2 linked regions of the Larkinella insperata genome follow. The main gene of each other region encodes a partner of the protein of the gene in region 2 in a complex. Links are inferred from orthologs where the notes say so. Each region holds a gene or a part of one and is shown on either strand. Other genes may lie near its edges.

Evidence for each region.
Region 1: the proteins of secG (region 2) and secY are in contact, whole or in part, in a crystal structure (PDB 5AWW), measured with the Thermus thermophilus proteins. The link is inferred for Larkinella insperata from one-to-one orthologs. Residues at the interface, in WP_223903268.1 of Thermus thermophilus: Tyr5, Ile9, Tyr12, Leu13, Ala16, Leu19, Val20, Val23, Leu24, Gln26, Glu27, Pro28, Gln30, Gly31, Ala32, Asp34, Leu35, Met36, Gly37, Gly38, Ser39, Ala40, Asp41, Leu42, Phe43, Ala45, Arg46, Val48, Tyr53, Thr56; in WP_096411648.1 of Thermus thermophilus: Leu14, Gln16, Arg17, Phe20, Ile34, Pro35, Pro37, Ile72, Arg108, Arg109, Asn112, Gln113, Arg116, Ile117, Ile120, Pro145, Gly146, Trp147, Phe152, Phe155, Val156, Val159, Thr160, Val162, Ala163, Gly164, Ala166, Leu167, Trp170, Glu173.

The regions. Positions count from the first base shown.
Region 1 is NZ_CP110973.1:2,152,488-2,160,486, reverse strand. What follows is about bases 1-2,900. They hold secY (preprotein translocase subunit SecY), read right to left. Parts: upstream 2,158-2,900; coding sequence 844-2,157; downstream 1-843. Other genes in these bases: rpsE (30S ribosomal protein S5), read right to left, coding at 2,897-2,900; rpmD (50S ribosomal protein L30), read right to left, coding at 2,693-2,872; rplO (50S ribosomal protein L15), read right to left, coding at 2,242-2,688; map (type I methionyl aminopeptidase), read right to left, coding at 22-834; infA (translation initiation factor IF-1), read right to left, coding at 1-18. Outside these bases: more of rpsE, read right to left, coding at 2,901-3,412; rplR (50S ribosomal protein L18), read right to left, coding at 3,421-3,777; rplF (50S ribosomal protein L6), read right to left, coding at 3,816-4,373; rpsH (30S ribosomal protein S8), read right to left, coding at 4,383-4,781; rpsN (30S ribosomal protein S14), read right to left, coding at 4,868-5,137; rplE (50S ribosomal protein L5), read right to left, coding at 5,158-5,712; rplX (50S ribosomal protein L24), read right to left, coding at 5,750-6,088; rplN (50S ribosomal protein L14), read right to left, coding at 6,091-6,459; rpsQ (30S ribosomal protein S17), read right to left, coding at 6,462-6,725; rpmC (50S ribosomal protein L29), read right to left, coding at 6,743-6,937; rplP (50S ribosomal protein L16), read right to left, coding at 7,003-7,431; rpsC (30S ribosomal protein S3), read right to left, coding at 7,482-7,999. UniProt on the Bacillus subtilis protein: The central subunit of the protein translocation channel SecYEG. Consists of two halves formed by TMs 1-5 and 6-10.
Region 2 is NZ_CP110973.1:6,410,166-6,418,023, reverse strand. The notes cover bases 2,899-5,657. They hold secG (preprotein translocase subunit SecG), read right to left. Parts: upstream 4,582-5,657; coding sequence 4,216-4,581; downstream 2,899-4,215. Other genes in these bases: OQ371_RS25805 (LptE family protein), read right to left, coding at 5,642-5,657; OQ371_RS25810 (DUF8458 domain-containing protein), read right to left, coding at 4,640-5,512; OQ371_RS25820 (hypothetical protein), read right to left, coding at 3,457-4,050; OQ371_RS25825 (DUF2490 domain-containing protein), read left to right, coding at 2,899-3,452. Also shown: OQ371_RS25840 (pyruvate carboxylase), read left to right, coding at 1-1,411; OQ371_RS25835 (Rdx family protein), read right to left, coding at 1,442-1,720; OQ371_RS25830 (DUF4870 domain-containing protein), read left to right, coding at 2,158-2,553; more of OQ371_RS25825, read left to right, coding at 2,628-2,898; more of OQ371_RS25805, read right to left, coding at 5,658-6,133; OQ371_RS25800 (sigma-54 interaction domain-containing protein), read right to left, coding at 6,201-7,508; tRNA (N6-isopentenyl adenosine(37)-C2)-methylthiotransferase MiaB, read right to left, coding at 7,531-7,858. UniProt on the Bacillus subtilis protein: Involved in protein export. Participates in an early event of protein translocation.

The sequences.
Region 1 (7,999 bases), 4.3 Mb from region 2 along the record:
GGATGTCTGTTTTGCCATTCGTTACATTATGGTCGCTTCAGCGGCTTCAACCATTAAACTGGTGTTTGCCGTTACTTCTTCAATATATTGGAATGTGGTCAATATTTCCGGCTTTCCTTTTCGAATGGCTACCGAATGTTCAAAATGAGCAGACGGCTTACGGTCAGCAGTTCGAATGGTCCAGCCGTCTCTTTCCTGAACGATGTTTTTCTTTCCTAAGTTCACCATCGGCTCAATCGCCAGCACCATCCCCTCTTTAAGCTTAATTCCTTGACCTCGTTTACCGTAGTTGGGAACTTCGGGGCTTTCGTGCAGGCTTTTTCCAAGACCATGACCGACTAACTCTCGAACAACAGAATAACCAAACTTCTCTACGTAACTTTGTACGGCAAATCCAATATCACCAATCCGGTTTCCTTCCACAGCTTTCTCAATGCCGTAGTACAAAGATTGCTTCGTACGGACGAGCAAATCGCGGACTTCTGGACTAATTTCACCAATAGGATACGTGTAAGCGCTGTCACTATGGTATCCGTTAAGTTTCACTCCGCAATCAATCGAAATGATGTCCCCTTCCTTTAGTTCGTACTTGCTCGGAAATCCGTGCACAACGGTTTCATTCACGGAGATACACAGGGACGCCGGAAAATTGTTAAACCCTTTGAAGGAAGGAATACCGCCGTTATCACGAATATACTCTTCAGCCACGCGATCCAATTCCTTCGTCGTTACACCCGGACGAATCCGCTTAGCAACTTCAGCATGAGCTTTACCAAGAACCTGGCCGCTGATTCTCATCAACTCTATTTCGGCGTCTGATTTCAGGTAAATCATTTTCTTACCTTAGGCGGTTACACTTTCTGTGCGGCCCGTTACACGTCCTGACTTCATCAAGCCTTCGTAACGGCGCATCAAAAGATAACTTTCTATTTGCTGCAACGTATCCAGCACAACACCGACCATAATTAGCAGGGAGGTCCCTCCAAAGAACTGCGAGAAATTTCGCGTCATTCCCATCAGAGCAGCAATAGCAGGTAATATAGCTACTGTTGCCAACATCAATGCCCCTGGAAGGGTAATCCGGTCCAGTACCTGTCCAATGTATTCAGAGGTCATAAAACCAGGTTTAACACCCGGGATAAAACCTCCGCTCCGTTTCATATCATCCGCGATCTGATTCGGGTTGACTGAAATTGCCGTGTAAAAAAAGGTAAAGACAATGATCAATACGGCAAACAGCACATTGTACTGCCAAGACGTATAATCGGAGAAAACCGTCTGTACCGATCCCGCCAAATCACTTTTCTCAGCGAAGAAAGAGGCAACCAATGATGGTACGAACATCAAAGCCTGAGCAAAAATGATGGGCATCACACCGGCAGCGTTCAATTTCAGTGGTAAATATTGACGTTGACCACCCACTACTTTATTGCCAACTACTTGTTTTGCATATTGAATGGGTATCCGACGAACAGCCTGGGTCAGTACAACAGCGCCCATTACAACAAAGAAAAGAGCAACAATCTCTAGGACGAAGAGGAGTGCACCACCCGATCCACGGGATAAAGCTTCTCCGTAAACCGCGCCTGGAAAGCGAGACACAATGCCAATCATAATCAGCATGGAAATCCCGTTACCGATTCCCTTATCCGTAATCCGCTCACCTAACCACATACAGAAAATGGTGCCACCGGTCAGGATAAACACAGACACGATCCGAAACGTTGTTGGATTGATCATCACAGCTTCGTTCGGAATGGTCGTAGTCAAGTAAGTAATGGCCTGCGCAGCTGTAACGAAAATCGTTAACACCCGGGTGATTTGATTCAACCGTTTGCGACCCGACTCACCTTCCTTCTGCATTTTTTGGAAGTAAGGTAATGCTAGCGTTAGGAGCTGTATGGCAATCGATGCCGAGATATATGGCATAATTCCCAGCGCAAAGATTGATGCTTTACTAAAAGCTCCTCCCACAAAAATATCTACCAAACCTAACAACCCTTGCGGAGTCAGATTTAGTCTATCCGGATCAACACCGGGTAGTACGATCTGAGAGCCCAAGCGAAAAACCGTCACAAACAACAAGGTGTTGAGAATGCGGGTACGCAGTTCCTCAATCGAAAAAATATTCTGAAGGGTTGTGATTAATCGTTTCATTAGTGTATCAAGCTGCTCGTCCGAAAAAAGTCAACAAATTTACGAAAAAATATTGGCTAAATCTACTACGAACGAGCGAGCTGATTAGAGCTTAATTGCTTTACCGCCTGCTTTCTCAATAACCTCAATCGCTTTCTGCGAAAAGCTATGTGCTTTTACTTCGATTGCAGAAGACAATTCGCCCCGGCTCAAAATTTTTATTTTGTCGTTTTTACCGACTAAACCGTTTTGTAGCAACACATCAACATCGATCGAAGTAACACCAGCTTTTTCGATCAGTTGCTGAAGTGTATCCAGGTTAATTGGCTTATACTCAACCCGGTTAATATTTTTAAAGCCAAATTTCGGCACCCGGCGTTGCAAGGGCATTTGACCACCTTCGAAGTTTTTCTTCGCGCTGTAACCAGAACGCGATTGGGCGCCTTTATGGCCACGGGTGGACGTGCCACCCATGCCAGAACCCGTACCTCGACCTACTCGCTTGCGCTCCCGGACGGATCCTTGCGCAGGTTTAAGCGTATTCAGATTCATGAGATTAAATTTCTTCTACTTTAATTAAATGTTGTACTTTACGGATGATTCCACCGACTGCGTCATTGTATTCCAATGAAACGCTACGGTTGATTTTTCCCAGACCCAGCGACTGAATCGCTAGCTTCTGTGTTTTCGGCCGCTTAATGATGCTGCGAACCTGTGTGATTTTAATCCGTGCCATTTCTATTGCAGTTATAAAGGACGCTTATCCGTTGAAAACCTTACTCAGCTTCACTCCACGCTGAAATGCCACCTGATGCGGAGCCCGCATTTTCAGCAGCGCATCGATAGTCGCTTTAACTACGTTGTGCGGATTGGAAGAACCTTTTGATTTGGCCAATACATCGCGGATACCTGCGCTCTCCAGAACGGCACGCATAGCTCCACCAGCAATAACGCCTGTACCGGCTGAAGCAGGTTTCAGCAGGACAAAACCACCGCTGAATTTTCCTTCCATTTCGTGAGGAACTGTATGTTTCAGCAAAGGAACCTGTACCAGGTTCTTTTTCGCATCCTCAATTCCTTTAGCAATAGCATCCGTTACTTCGTTTGCTTTGCCCAGGCCGTAGCCAACCACACCGTTGCTGTCACCGACGACAACAATAGCGGCAAAGCTAAAACGCCGACCACCTTTCACCACCTTTGCAACGCGATTGATAGCTACCACGCGTTCCTTCAGGTCTGATTCGTTAACTTTAGCAGGTCTTGTGCTGGTTACCATTGTTTTGCTTAAAATTGAAGGCCGCCTTCTCTAGCACCGTCGGCCAAAGCTTTCACCTTACCATGATACAAATAACCGTTCCGATCAAAAACTACCTTGGTAATGCCGTTGGTAGTTGCTTTCTCCGCCAACGCTTGTCCGACTTGTTTTGCCGTGTCAACGTTGACGCCTTTTTTATCTTTGCCGTTAATATCAATTGAAGATGCACTCACCAGCGTGTGGCCTTTCTCATCATCAATGATTTGAGCATAAATCCGGGAGTTTGACCGGAACACTGATAATCTCGGCTGATCTGCCGTTCCGGATACTTTATTCCGAATATGTCTTTTAATGCGCAGTCTCCTGCTTTCTTTTGTGACAGCCATTTTCGCCTGTGCTTATTATATGGTTCACCTATTACTGCTTATTTCTTAGAAGCAGATTTACCAGCTTTACGACGGATTGCTTCGCCCACAAACCGGATACCTTTACCTTTGTACGGCTCCACTTTACGCAGGGACCGAATCTTGGCGGCTACATCACCGATCAGTTGCTTGTCAATCCCTTCCAGAATCACTTTCGGGTTTTGCCCTTTCTCCGTAACAGCCGTTACATTCAGCTCATTCGGAATCGCAACGTAAATATCGTGCGAATAACCTAAAGTCAACTGAAGGATATTGTTTGAGGCAACAGCTTTGTAACCGACCCCTACAATTTCAAGTTCAATCCGGTAACCCGTGCTAACGCCTGTTACCATGTTGTTTACCAGAGCGCGATACAATCCGTGTAGGGATTTAAAACGCTTCTGATCATTGGGACGAACCACTTTCAGTTCGCCGTCAGCGATTTCCAGTTTGATGTCCGGGTTGATGCTCTGCGACAGTGTTCCCTTCGGGCCTTTCACCGTAACTGTGTTACCGTTCTCGACCGAAACTGATACTTTCTCGGGCAGTGCAATGATTTTATTACCTACGCGTGACATAGTTTCTGATTAATATACGTAACACAATACCTCACCACCTACGTTCAGCGTCCGGGCTTCCTTGTCCGTCATAACTCCTTTTGAAGTAGAGACGATGGCGACACCTAGGCCGTTGAAGATGCGCGGAATGTCCGTAGCTCCTTTGTACTGACGCAGACCTGGACGGCTTACCCGCTGCAAGTCAACAATTGCTGGCTGTTTCGTTACAGGATTATACTTCAGCGCAATCTTGATACTTCCTTGGGGGCCTGTCTCATCGAACCGGTAGTTCTGGATGAAGCCTTTATCAAAGAGTACCTTAGTGATCTCCTTCTTTATATTGGAAGCAGGAATTTCGACGACCCGGTGCTTGGCGCGGATCGCATTTCTGATGCGAGTCAGATAATCTGCTATGGGATCAGTATTCATTTCCTCCTGATTAGTAACTGCAAGCCTTTTCAAACGGGCCTGCAAAATTAGGGAATTGTTTTGATAATCGCTAGATAGCGTAAAACTTACCAGCTTGACTTTGTTACACCCGGGATCTTACCAGCCGAGGCCATTTCGCGGAAGGTTACGCGGGAGATACCAAACTTCCGCATATACCCACGTGGGCGGCCTGTCAACTTACACCGATTGTGCAGGCGCACCGGAGAAGCGTTTTTCGGCAGTTTATCTAATCCGGCGTAATCACCAGCTGCTTTCAGTGCAGCACGCTTTGTAGCGTACTTTGCAACTAAGGCAATCCGCTTACGCTCTCTTGCTTTGATGGATTCTTTTGCCATGTTTTTAGTCGCGTTATGCGTTATTTTTTACCTCCGGCGAAGGGCATGCCCAACGCTTTCAATAATGCAAAGCTTTCTTCATCCGTGTTCGCCGTTGTAACGAACGTAATGTCCATTCCTGAAATCCGATTCACTTTGTCGATCGTAATTTCCGGAAAAATGATCTGCTCCTGAACACCGAACGTGTAGTTACCACGACCATCGAAGCCCTTGTCGCTGATTCCTTTGAAGTCACGAACGCGCGGTAGAGCAACAGCGGTCAGACGATCCAGGAACTCATACATCTTTTCTCCGCGCAGGGTAACTTTCGCCCCGATCGGCATTCCTTCACGCAGTTTGAAGTTAGAGACGGCTTTTTTCGCAATCGTCGGTACAGCCTTCTGACCTGTAATCATAGTCAGTTCATCTACACCTACATCTACTAATTTCTTATCTGCAACGGCGGCCCCAATCCCCTTGTTAACAACAATTTTGGACAGTTTCGGCACCTGCATGATGCTTTTGTACTGAAACTTTTCCTTCAGTTGGGACACGATTTCGTTCGTATATTTCTCTTTCAGTCTCGGAGTTGCCACTTTCGTACCTTGTTATACGTTCCTGATTCCTAATAAATTAGATAAAATTACCCGATTTCTTCGAGAATCGTTGCAACTTACCTTTATCGTTCAGTTTGCGGCCAGTCCGGGAAGGTTCGTTAGTCGTTGGATCAATGATCATCAGATTGCTGATGTGAATTGTTCCTTCACGCTTTTCCAAACTCCCCTGGGGGTTGGCTGCCGATGGTTTTACGTGTTTGGTGATCATATTCACTCCTTCAACCACGGCGCGTTGTTTATCGACCAAAACGCGCAATATCGTACCGGTTTGACCCTTCGAGTTACCGGAAATAACTTTGACAGTATCTCCTTTTTTGATGTGTAACTTCGCAGGTTTATCTGCTACATTCTTCATAGTTACAATACTTCTGGAGCTAAGGAAACGATTTTCATAAACTGCTTCTCGCGCAATTCACGGGCTACGGGCCCAAAAATGCGGGTGCCCCGGGGCTCGTCATTGTTGTTCAGCAGCACAGCCGCGTTATCTTCAAACCGGATGTACGACCCGTCTTTCCGGCGTACCTCCTTCTTAGTCCGAACGACTACCGCTTTGGAAACTGTCCCTTTCTTCATGTTACTTGAAGAAAGTGCCTGTTTTACCGTCACTACAATTTTATCTCCAACTGTAGCGAAACGCTTGCCGGTTCCACCCAGTACCCGGATGCAAAGTACTTCTTTGGCACCGCTGTTATCGGCTACGCCCAAACGTGATTCTTGCTGGATCATGATTACTTCGCCTTTTCAATGATTTCGACTAACCGCCAACATTTGTTCTTGCTCAACGGACGGGTCTCCATAATGCGAACGGTATCTCCGATTCCGCACTCATTTTTCTCGTCGTGGGCCATGAACTTCTTCGTACGGTGCATAAATTTCCCATAAATTGGGTGCTGCACTTTCCGATCGACCGCAACTGTAATGGATTTTTCCATTTTGTTGCTGACCACTTTACCAATTCTTTCTTTTCTTAGATTTCTTCCTTGCTGCTCCATGAGTCAATACCGTTAAATTAGCTGGCTTTTTGTTTACTAGTCAGCTCGGTCAGTAATTGAGCAATCAGTTTTCGCGTTGTGCGAATTCGCAACGGGTTTTCGATTGGCGAAATAGCGTGCGCAAACTTTAACTTTTGCAAGCGATCTTTTTCAGCCGCTACCTGCTCATTCAATTGTTCAACCGTCAGCGACTTAATCTCGTTCTTTTTCATGACTGAATTTTGTTGGTAGTTGCCCGTTTTGGGATTCATTCCTTAACTGGCAACCTTTTCCCGAGTTAGCCTTCTGTTTCTTGATAATCCCGACGAACAACGAATCTTGTTTTGATCGGCAGCTTTTGTGCTGCTAACCGCAGGGCCTCATTTGCCACATCCAGCGGTACGCCGGTTGCTTCAAACAAAATCGTACCGGGCTTAATGGTAGCTACCCAATATTCGGGAGCACCTTTCCCTTTACCCATCCGTACTTCGGCAGGCTTTTTCGTAATTACTTTATCGGGGAAGATCCGAATCCATACTTGGCCTTCTCGTTTCATAGCGCGGGTTACGGAAATACGAGCCGCTTCAATTTGACGGGCTGTAATCCAACCGGGTTCCAGCGACTTGATGGCAAACGATCCGAAAGCGATTTGGTGACCACGTCCGGCGACGCCTTTAACCCGGCCTTTCTGCTGCTTACGAAACTTGGTTCTTTTTGGTTGTAACATCTTTAGTCGTATCTAAAGGACGCTGCTATAGCTGACGCCCGATGTTCTTACTATCTCTTGCGTCCGCCCTGGCCTTGACCACCACGCTGACCACCCCGGTTCTGATCGTTCCGGCCCCGGCGACGGTCGTTGCGCTCGCCATCACCACCGCGATCCCCACGACGATCTCCGCGATCGCCACGGCGTTCGCTCCGCTCGCCACCGCGCTCCGATTGAGCAGCCGTGATTTGAGCAGCTGGTGACAAATCCCGCTTACCGTACAGCTCACCTTTAAAAACCCAAACTTTGATTCCGATTTTGCCGTAAATCGTTTGAGCTTCTGAAATGGCGTAGTCGATATCCGCACGCAGCGTGTGCAGCGGTACGCGACCTTCTTTGTATTCTTCTGTACGAGCCATTTCAGCACCGCCCAGACGACCCGATACGCGAACTTTGATTCCTTGAGCGCCAACCCGGATGGCCGAGCTAATCGCCTGCTTCATGGCCCGACGGTATGAAATACGAGCCTGAAGTTGTTGAGCAATCGTCTCACCAATCAGTTTCGCATCAATTTCCGGACGTTTGATCT
Region 2 (7,858 bases):
CTACACCGGCGATATGCTGGCTCCCGATCAGCACAAATACACGTTGCAGTATTACCTGGACATGGCCCGCCAACTGGAGGACGAAGGAGCGCACATGCTGGCGATCAAGGACATGGCCGGTTTGCTGAAGCCGCTGGCGGCCGAAGTGCTGGTTCGCGAGCTGAAAAAAGCCGTCAGCATTCCGATTCACCTGCATACGCACGATACCTCGTCGATTCAGGCGGCAACCTACCTGAAGGCCGTTGATTCCGGGGTTGATGTGATTGATTGCGCCCTGGGCGCACTCTCGGGCCTGACGTCGCAGCCCAACTTCAACTCCGTGGTGGCGATGTTGCAGGGCCACGAGCGCGAAAGCTCCATCAACCTGGATTCGCTGAATGCTTACTCCAATTACTGGGAAGACGTGCGGGAGTGGTATTATCCGTTTGAGTCGGGCATGAAGGCCGGTAGCGCGGAAGTGTACGAGAACGAGATTCCGGGTGGGCAGTACTCAAACCTCAAGCCGCAGTCGATTGCGCTGGGCCTGGGTGATAAGTTTGAGACGTTGAAGAAAAATTACAGTACGGTCAATCAGATGTTTGGCGATATTGTAAAAGTAACTCCTTCGTCGAAAGTGGTTGGTGACATGGCCCTGTTCATGACGTCCAACAACCTGACGGCCGAGGATGTGATCAAAAAAGGCGCGTCGCTCTCGTTCCCGGAATCGGTGAAAGGCTTCTTCAAAGGCGAGCTGGGCCAGCCCTACGGTGGTTTCCCGAAAGAACTTCAGGAGGTTATCCTGAAGGGCGAGGAACCGATCACCGGGCGTCCGAACGAAAAGCTGCAACCGATTGATTTCGACGCCGACTTTAAAAAGTTTGAGGAGAAATTTCCGCAGAGCGAGGGCTTTCTGGATTATCTCTCGTACCAGATGTACCCGAAAGTGTACGAGGAATACTACAAAGCCGTTCAGGAGCACGGCGACGTGAGCATCATTCCAACCCCGGCTTTCCTGTACGGCCTGAAGGAAAACGAGGAAATTCTGATCGAAATCGACGAGGGTAAAAATATTCTGGTACGGCTTTCGTACGTATCGGAACCCGACAGCCACGGTATGCGCACGGTTACGTTCGAGCTGAACGGACAGAGCCGTCAGGTGCAGGTGCGCGATAAGTCGCTGAAGGTTGCCTATCAGGCCAACGCTAAGGTCAGCAAAGACGGGGACGTAGGGTCACCGTTGCAGGGCCGATTGACCAAAATCATAGTGAAGCCGGGCGATAAAGTCAATAAAAACCAGCCGCTCTTCGTAATTGAAGCCATGAAAATGGAGAGCATTGTGGCCGCACCCAAAGCCGGTACCGTTAAACAGGTGGTCTTGAAAGAAGGCACCGTAGTGGAACAGGACGACTGGGTTGTTGAACTGGAACTCTAATCCGAAAGGGGAGCCAACTTGGCTCCCCTTTTATTTTTTGTCCGAGTGCCCCAGCGGCTTTTCCGGGTTTACCACATCGCGAACCAGTTGCTTCAATTCCTTAATCTCGGGAAAACGACCTTCGACTTTCCGGTCAAAAATCTTCTGGCCATCAATCTCAACCGAAAACCGTCCGCTGATTTCCGATGGGTGGAGCAGTACGCCGTGGAGGTCGTCGGTAAAGGTGGTCAGCAGTTCCTGCGCCATCCAGGCCGAGCGCAGCATCCAGCCGCATTTGGGACAGTATTCAATCGTGATTGTCGGTTTCATTTTCTTCTGAGTTGGGGGTTTAATTTTTATGAACATCGCGGAAACGCAACACCTCGCCGGGCCGCTGCTCCTTTCCGTTGTCAAAACCACACGAAGAATTGAACTCCGTCGGATTCTGATAGGTTCCAAACAGCATGTGCCACCAGACAATATCGCCGTAATTAGTGGTGTGTTAATCCTACTAATGGTGAAACCGGTGCATTTCGGGCCGTTGAAAAAAGAGCCTACCCACCGGGGCAGCCAGTGCTGCCGGGGTAAGTCCTGCCGCCGAAGCGTTTGGCGCAGTGTCCTTGCCAGCGGTTCCGAAAAGGGTGCAGGCACCTGAGGCTTGTCAATAGGCTTCCCAAAGGAAAAATAGACCCAACGATCTGATTTTCAGTCAAAAATTGTAAAAGCCAATTCTTTCTTTTTACTTGGTTCACCAAACGCTGTATGTCATGGAAAATCAACCCTACAACAATCCGACGCCCCCACCACCACCTGGTAATTATCTAAGCCCGTCCGACGAACGGATGTGGGGAATGCTGGCTCATCTGAGCGCGCTGGCCGGTTTTCTCATTCCTTTCGGAAACATCATTGGACCCGTTGTGGTCTGGCAGATTCAGAAAGACAAATCGGCTTTTGTTGATTACCACGGCAAAGAGGCACTGAATTTTCAGATAACCATGACCATTGCCTTGGGTATCGCCCTTCTGCTGGTTATCCTCCTGATTGGCCTACCCATTCTCGTTGTTCTCGGTTTGGTCAGCGTCGTTTTTTCCATCCTGGCGGGCGTAAAAGCCAATAACGGCGAGTACTACAGGTATCCGTTCACCTTTCGTTTTATCCAATAAATAAGTTGGTAATCTTCAGTAAAGCTTGTTTCTTCGTTTTGTTGTTATCAACGCGACACTAAGCTACTTTCTGAATGATTCCGTCTCTTGATGCCCCGCCAATTGGTAGGCTTTCTGCTAACGGTTTGCCCGGCAGAGGTTTGCTGAAAGGCTTCCAACGATTTGCCAGTTTTCTGTTCTCCCTGTTTCTAATGCCGGATTTTGCCCAGGCCCAACAGCATCCGTGGGGCACCTGGTTTATTGGTTCCGTGCAGCTTCCGGCGCGCGAACGGGGTTGGGGCGGTTTCGTAGAAGGCCAGTTGCGTTCCAATTCGTTGTTTGATGAGGTAAATTACTACGAAGTAAAAGGAGGGATCAGCTATGACCTGGGACCGGCTTTTTCGGCGCTGGTGGCAACGGGTCGGTACCATACCTACAATTTCCGGGATCTGAACGATGGGCCCCAGATGCTCGAAACCCGGTTGTGGCAGCAGATAACGATGAGCCAGAACGTTGACCGGCTGAAGTTCGAACACCGCTACCGGATTGAACAGCGCTGGTTTGGCGAATCAACACCCGAGAACCTCGCCGTTCAGGGGCGGTATCGAAACCGGATCCGCTACCGCATGAACCTGATGATTCCGCTGAATGAGGAAACCATCAAGCCCAAAACCGTCTTTGTTTCGGTTTACGACGAACTTTTTCTGAACTACAAAGCCCCAAATCTGGAACGCAACCGGATTTATGCGGGCTTGGGCTACCAGCTCGATCTTAACTGGATTCTACAGGCCGGATGGGTAAATCAGTATGATCAGGCCCCGGTACGGCTTGGAAGTAAGAACAACGTCGTCCTATCGGTCATGTACCGGTTCCACCGCAAAAACGGCGAGCGTGATCGGCTACCTTCGCAAATGGACTGACGGCTTAAAACCACGGCCGACGGACCTTGAAGCTCTTCTTTAAACCACGAATCAGCAATAAGGCCCCCAGCAAACCAAAAATGATGGCTAGAACGCTGATGTGAAGAATGGCAAAAATAATGGCAACACCAATGACCGGAATCGAAGCTTTGAGCTGCCAGGGAATCCGCTGCCACCAGTTTAGCTTTTTGCGGGGCTTTAGCCCGAGAATTTCGCGCAGCGTCTTCTTCTGGCCGGGTTTGGGCCGGGGCTGCTGAGGGAGTGCGCCTGTCTCCGAAGAAGCGGTTGAGGAAGTATGGTTCAGGGAAGTCGTTGCCTGCTGTACCCGTTGCTGAACCGTCGGTAGGGGCGGAACCACGGCCGACGAAGCATAGGCTTCCGGTCGGTCGGGCTCTGACTGTGGTTTCTCCTGCACGAACTGAGTCCAGTCTTCCTCCCGAACCCCAACGGAGTCGGTGCCGGATACCGCCATCTGCGAATGGCCGGTCGACCGGAACGATTCAACGGGCATCGGCTGGTAGCGTGCGTAGGGACGGTGACAGGAAGCGGCAAACAGGCAACACAGAACGGCTAATGGAGCAGCGGTACTTTTTCTCATCAGGCTGGGTGAAGATACAGAATGCAAAACCTTTCATTACAACGTAAGCGGTCTGCCGGTTTATACTTTCCGAGTCAAAAAATATGGTAAAAAAAAGACCTATACGGTTTTTGAAGCCCTACAGGTCTAGCAATCAATGGTTTAAAAAGAGGTCTTTTCCGTCCGTTATTTGGCTGGCGTACCGCTCTGGGGCGCTGTAGCCGGGGCCGCTGGCTGCTGTTGAGCAGGCGTTTGCAGACCCGGGGTTGTTTTAGTCGCGGCTGCATCAACGTTTGCACTGTTGATGGTGGCTCCAACGGGGTTCCGATCAATGACAATAAAAGTAGAAAGTGTCAGGACCATAATAGCGATGGCGAGTCCCCAGGTAACCTGTTCCAGCAGATCGGTTGTTTTTTTAACACCCATCAACTGATTAGAACCAAGCCCACCGAATTCACCGGCGAGTCCGCCCCCTTTGGAATTTTGAATCAATACCACCAAAATCAGCAGTATCGTACAGATACAAATTAATACAATTATTGCCGTCAGCATTTTAGTTCGCCCTTGCGGTTATTTTGATATGCGTATTGGTTATTAATAAAGAAGTAACTTACTGATTCTGCGCAGCTTTTAGAGCCGCAATTTTATCCGCAAAATAAACCTTTTTTTCCGGATTTTTCAATATTAACTTCATGTAAATGTCAATGGCCCGGTCGGGCTTGCCCTGTTTGGCCAGGATTTTGGCAAATGCTTCGGTAACGGGTACCCCGGTGTTGACGGGCATACGGCGCGTGAGGTCCTCCTGCTCGGTCTGTTCATTCGAGTTCATCCGCGGGCGCTGAATGGACGGTTCGCGCTTGATAAAATCGTCGATGAGCTGCAACTGAAAGTTGCGTTGCGGGTCAGCCGGGGCCGTTTCTGTTTCTTTGGACCCCGTATCCTGCTGTTCGAGCGTGCTCTGGATGACGTTCTCGACCTGAAGCACCTCGTCAATAATCGGAAGTGACTTTTCAGCCTCACCGTCCGTGGCCGCTGCAACGTCGGCCGGTTTTTCGTGGGTCGTTATTGCATCGAAGCTTGCCGATTTGGCAAAATCAAAAATCGGATTCGAAAAATGGGTATGACTCTGTTCGGCTTTTCGCTTAAACAGCTCGTAGCTCTCTTTCTTGTAGTCGTCGGGAATGGGAACGTGCTTAAGTGACAATTCATTAAGACGGCTCAGCAGGTTATCCGACCACTGAAATTCGTTATCAATCAACTTGCGCAGCGCATTACGGCTCAGGGCGTGGGCGGCCGCTTGCCGAACGTGCTCAATGGCGTGACTCTTCTGATGAACCGAAGTGGCTTTGGCGGCCAGCAGATACAGGGACTGACAATACGGGAAAGCCGTCATGGCTTCCTTTAGTGGTTGTAAGTCAATCGGTAGCAACTCTTCCGGATGAGTTACCCAGAAAGAAAAAGTTTCTTTATCCAATTTGTTCATTGGAGTAGTAATCGGTAGGGGTGGTGGCGCTTGGTCAAATTTAACAAATTGTTACCAGTTTCCGGTTTATCCCAAGGAGTTAAAATTCGGCGGAAAAACTGGAACAAACCGGTTTCAAGAAACCGTATCTTACCAATCGGCGGCCGTTTTGTTAAAAATATCCAACACGAGCTGATCCTGAATCTTGGGCAACAGACGGCTTTCGTTCTGGGTGAGCGTCTGGTTGGCCGGAAAATCCTGGTAAAACGAGAAGGGCTGATCAAAGTTTTTGGTTTCGTCCTTCGCGTTGGAGAACCGGACCTGAACCGTTACCTGCAAGCGGTTTTGCGCAGCCTGATCGGCCGCCGTAGCCGCCACCGGCAGAACATCATATCCCGTAATGGAACCCTCCAGCACGATATCCCCGTTCGAAGGCACTACCTTAAGGTTAGTATATCGCTGATAATACTCTTTGAGCCGTTCGGTAAACTGCAGGGTTAAATTGGCGGGTCCCCCAGCCGCCGAAGTCGTAAAGGTATTCACCGTAACCGTCTTGATCGTTGGATCAAGCGTCGTTCCCGTAAACGAGTATTTCCCGCAGGAAAGCGTCAGGAAGGAAGAGTTAAGAAGTAAGAGTACCATCCAGCTCATCATTCTATACCTCTTCACCGCCGGGCGGCCCCGTTTTAACTCATACTTCCTAACTGAATCAGTCTTCTTCATCTATCTGATACTGTTTAATTTTTCGGTACAGGGTCCGTTCCGAAATGCCAAGGGCCTGGGCTGCGTATTTACGTTTGTTGTTGCTGCGTCGTAACGCTTTGACAATCATCTCTTTCTCTTTTTTCTCCAGCGACAGCGAATCGTCCTCCTCGGTTTCGTGCGTGATGTCTTCCACGGTTACTTCGCCGGGGGCATCGGTCGGGTCGTAATCGTCGACATCAACCATGTTGCTGGCGGGCAGCAAACGGGCCACGGCTTTTTCGGGTTCGGCCGGAAGGAAATCGCCGGATTGCAACGTGTCGAACAGTTCCTTGTTGTTTTTCAGGATCTCGTGTCCATTCTGCTCGTTTTTCAGCACATCCAGCACGAGCCGTTTCAGGTCGTTCATATCCCGGCGCATGTCAAACAGTACTTTGTAAAGCAGTTCGCGTTCGGAAAAGGAATTGGTGTCGCTGAAGGCACCCGGCAGAACCATAGGTGACTGAGCCGCCTGCGACGAAACGGGCGGGAGGTATTTGGCCAGCGTCTCGGCTTCAATCACTTTGTTGCTTTCCGACTCAAGAATGGAAATCTGCTCGGCAATATTTTTCAACTGGCGGATGTTACCCGGAAACGGATACCGCAACAGCATCAGTTTGGCGGCTTCCGACAGCTGGATGGGCTTAATCCGGTAGCGTTCGGCGAAGTCGGTCGTAAACTTCCGGAAGAGCAATTCGATGTCTTCCCCCCGTTCGCGCAGGGGCGGTACAAAAATCGGTACGGTATTCAGTCGGTAATACAAGTCTTCGCGGAACTTGCCCTGCTCAACGGCCGCCAGCAGGTTAACGTTTGTAGCCGCTACCACCCGAACATCGGTTTTCTGCACTTTCGACGAACCCACGCGGATAAACTCGCCGTTTTCGAGTACCCGCAGCAGCCGGGCCTGGGTACCCATCGGCATTTCGCCGATTTCATCCAGAAAAATGGTGCCGCCATTGGTGGTTTCAAAATACCCTTTGCGCTGATCGACGGCCCCCGTAAAAGAGCCTTTCTCGTGTCCAAACAGCTCAGAATCAATCGTTCCTTCCGGAATGGCTCCGCAGTTGATCGCAATAAACTGGCCGTGCTTGCGGCTGCTCAGGCTGTGAATGATTTTCGAAAATGATTCTTTCCCGCTTCCACTTTCGCCGGTTATCAAGACTGTTAAGTCAGTAGCAGCTACCTGAATGCCCACGTTGATGGCATAATTCAGGCTCGGCGCGTTACCGATGATGCCAAAACGCTGCTTAACCGACTGGACTTCTTTTAAATTCATGAGGTATGGAAAAGGGAAATACTTACACCGTGGTGCCCAGCAGCGTAGCCGCCGTGCAATCCGTCACCAGAACGTTGACATACTGGCCTTTCTGGTAGTCGCCTTTCGGGAAAACCACCATTTTGTTCTGGTCGTTGCGGCCACACAAAAACTCGTCGGAACGTTTGGATGGTCCTTCAACCAGCACGCGCTGAATTTTGCCAATGTGCCGCTGATTGCGTTCAAGCGACATATTCCGCTGAAGGGCGATGATTTCGTTCAGGCGCCGGATTTTGACGTCGTTTGGCACGTCGTCGGCGTATTTGCGGGCGGCCGGAGTACCGGGGCGTTCCGAGTAGGCAAACATGTAA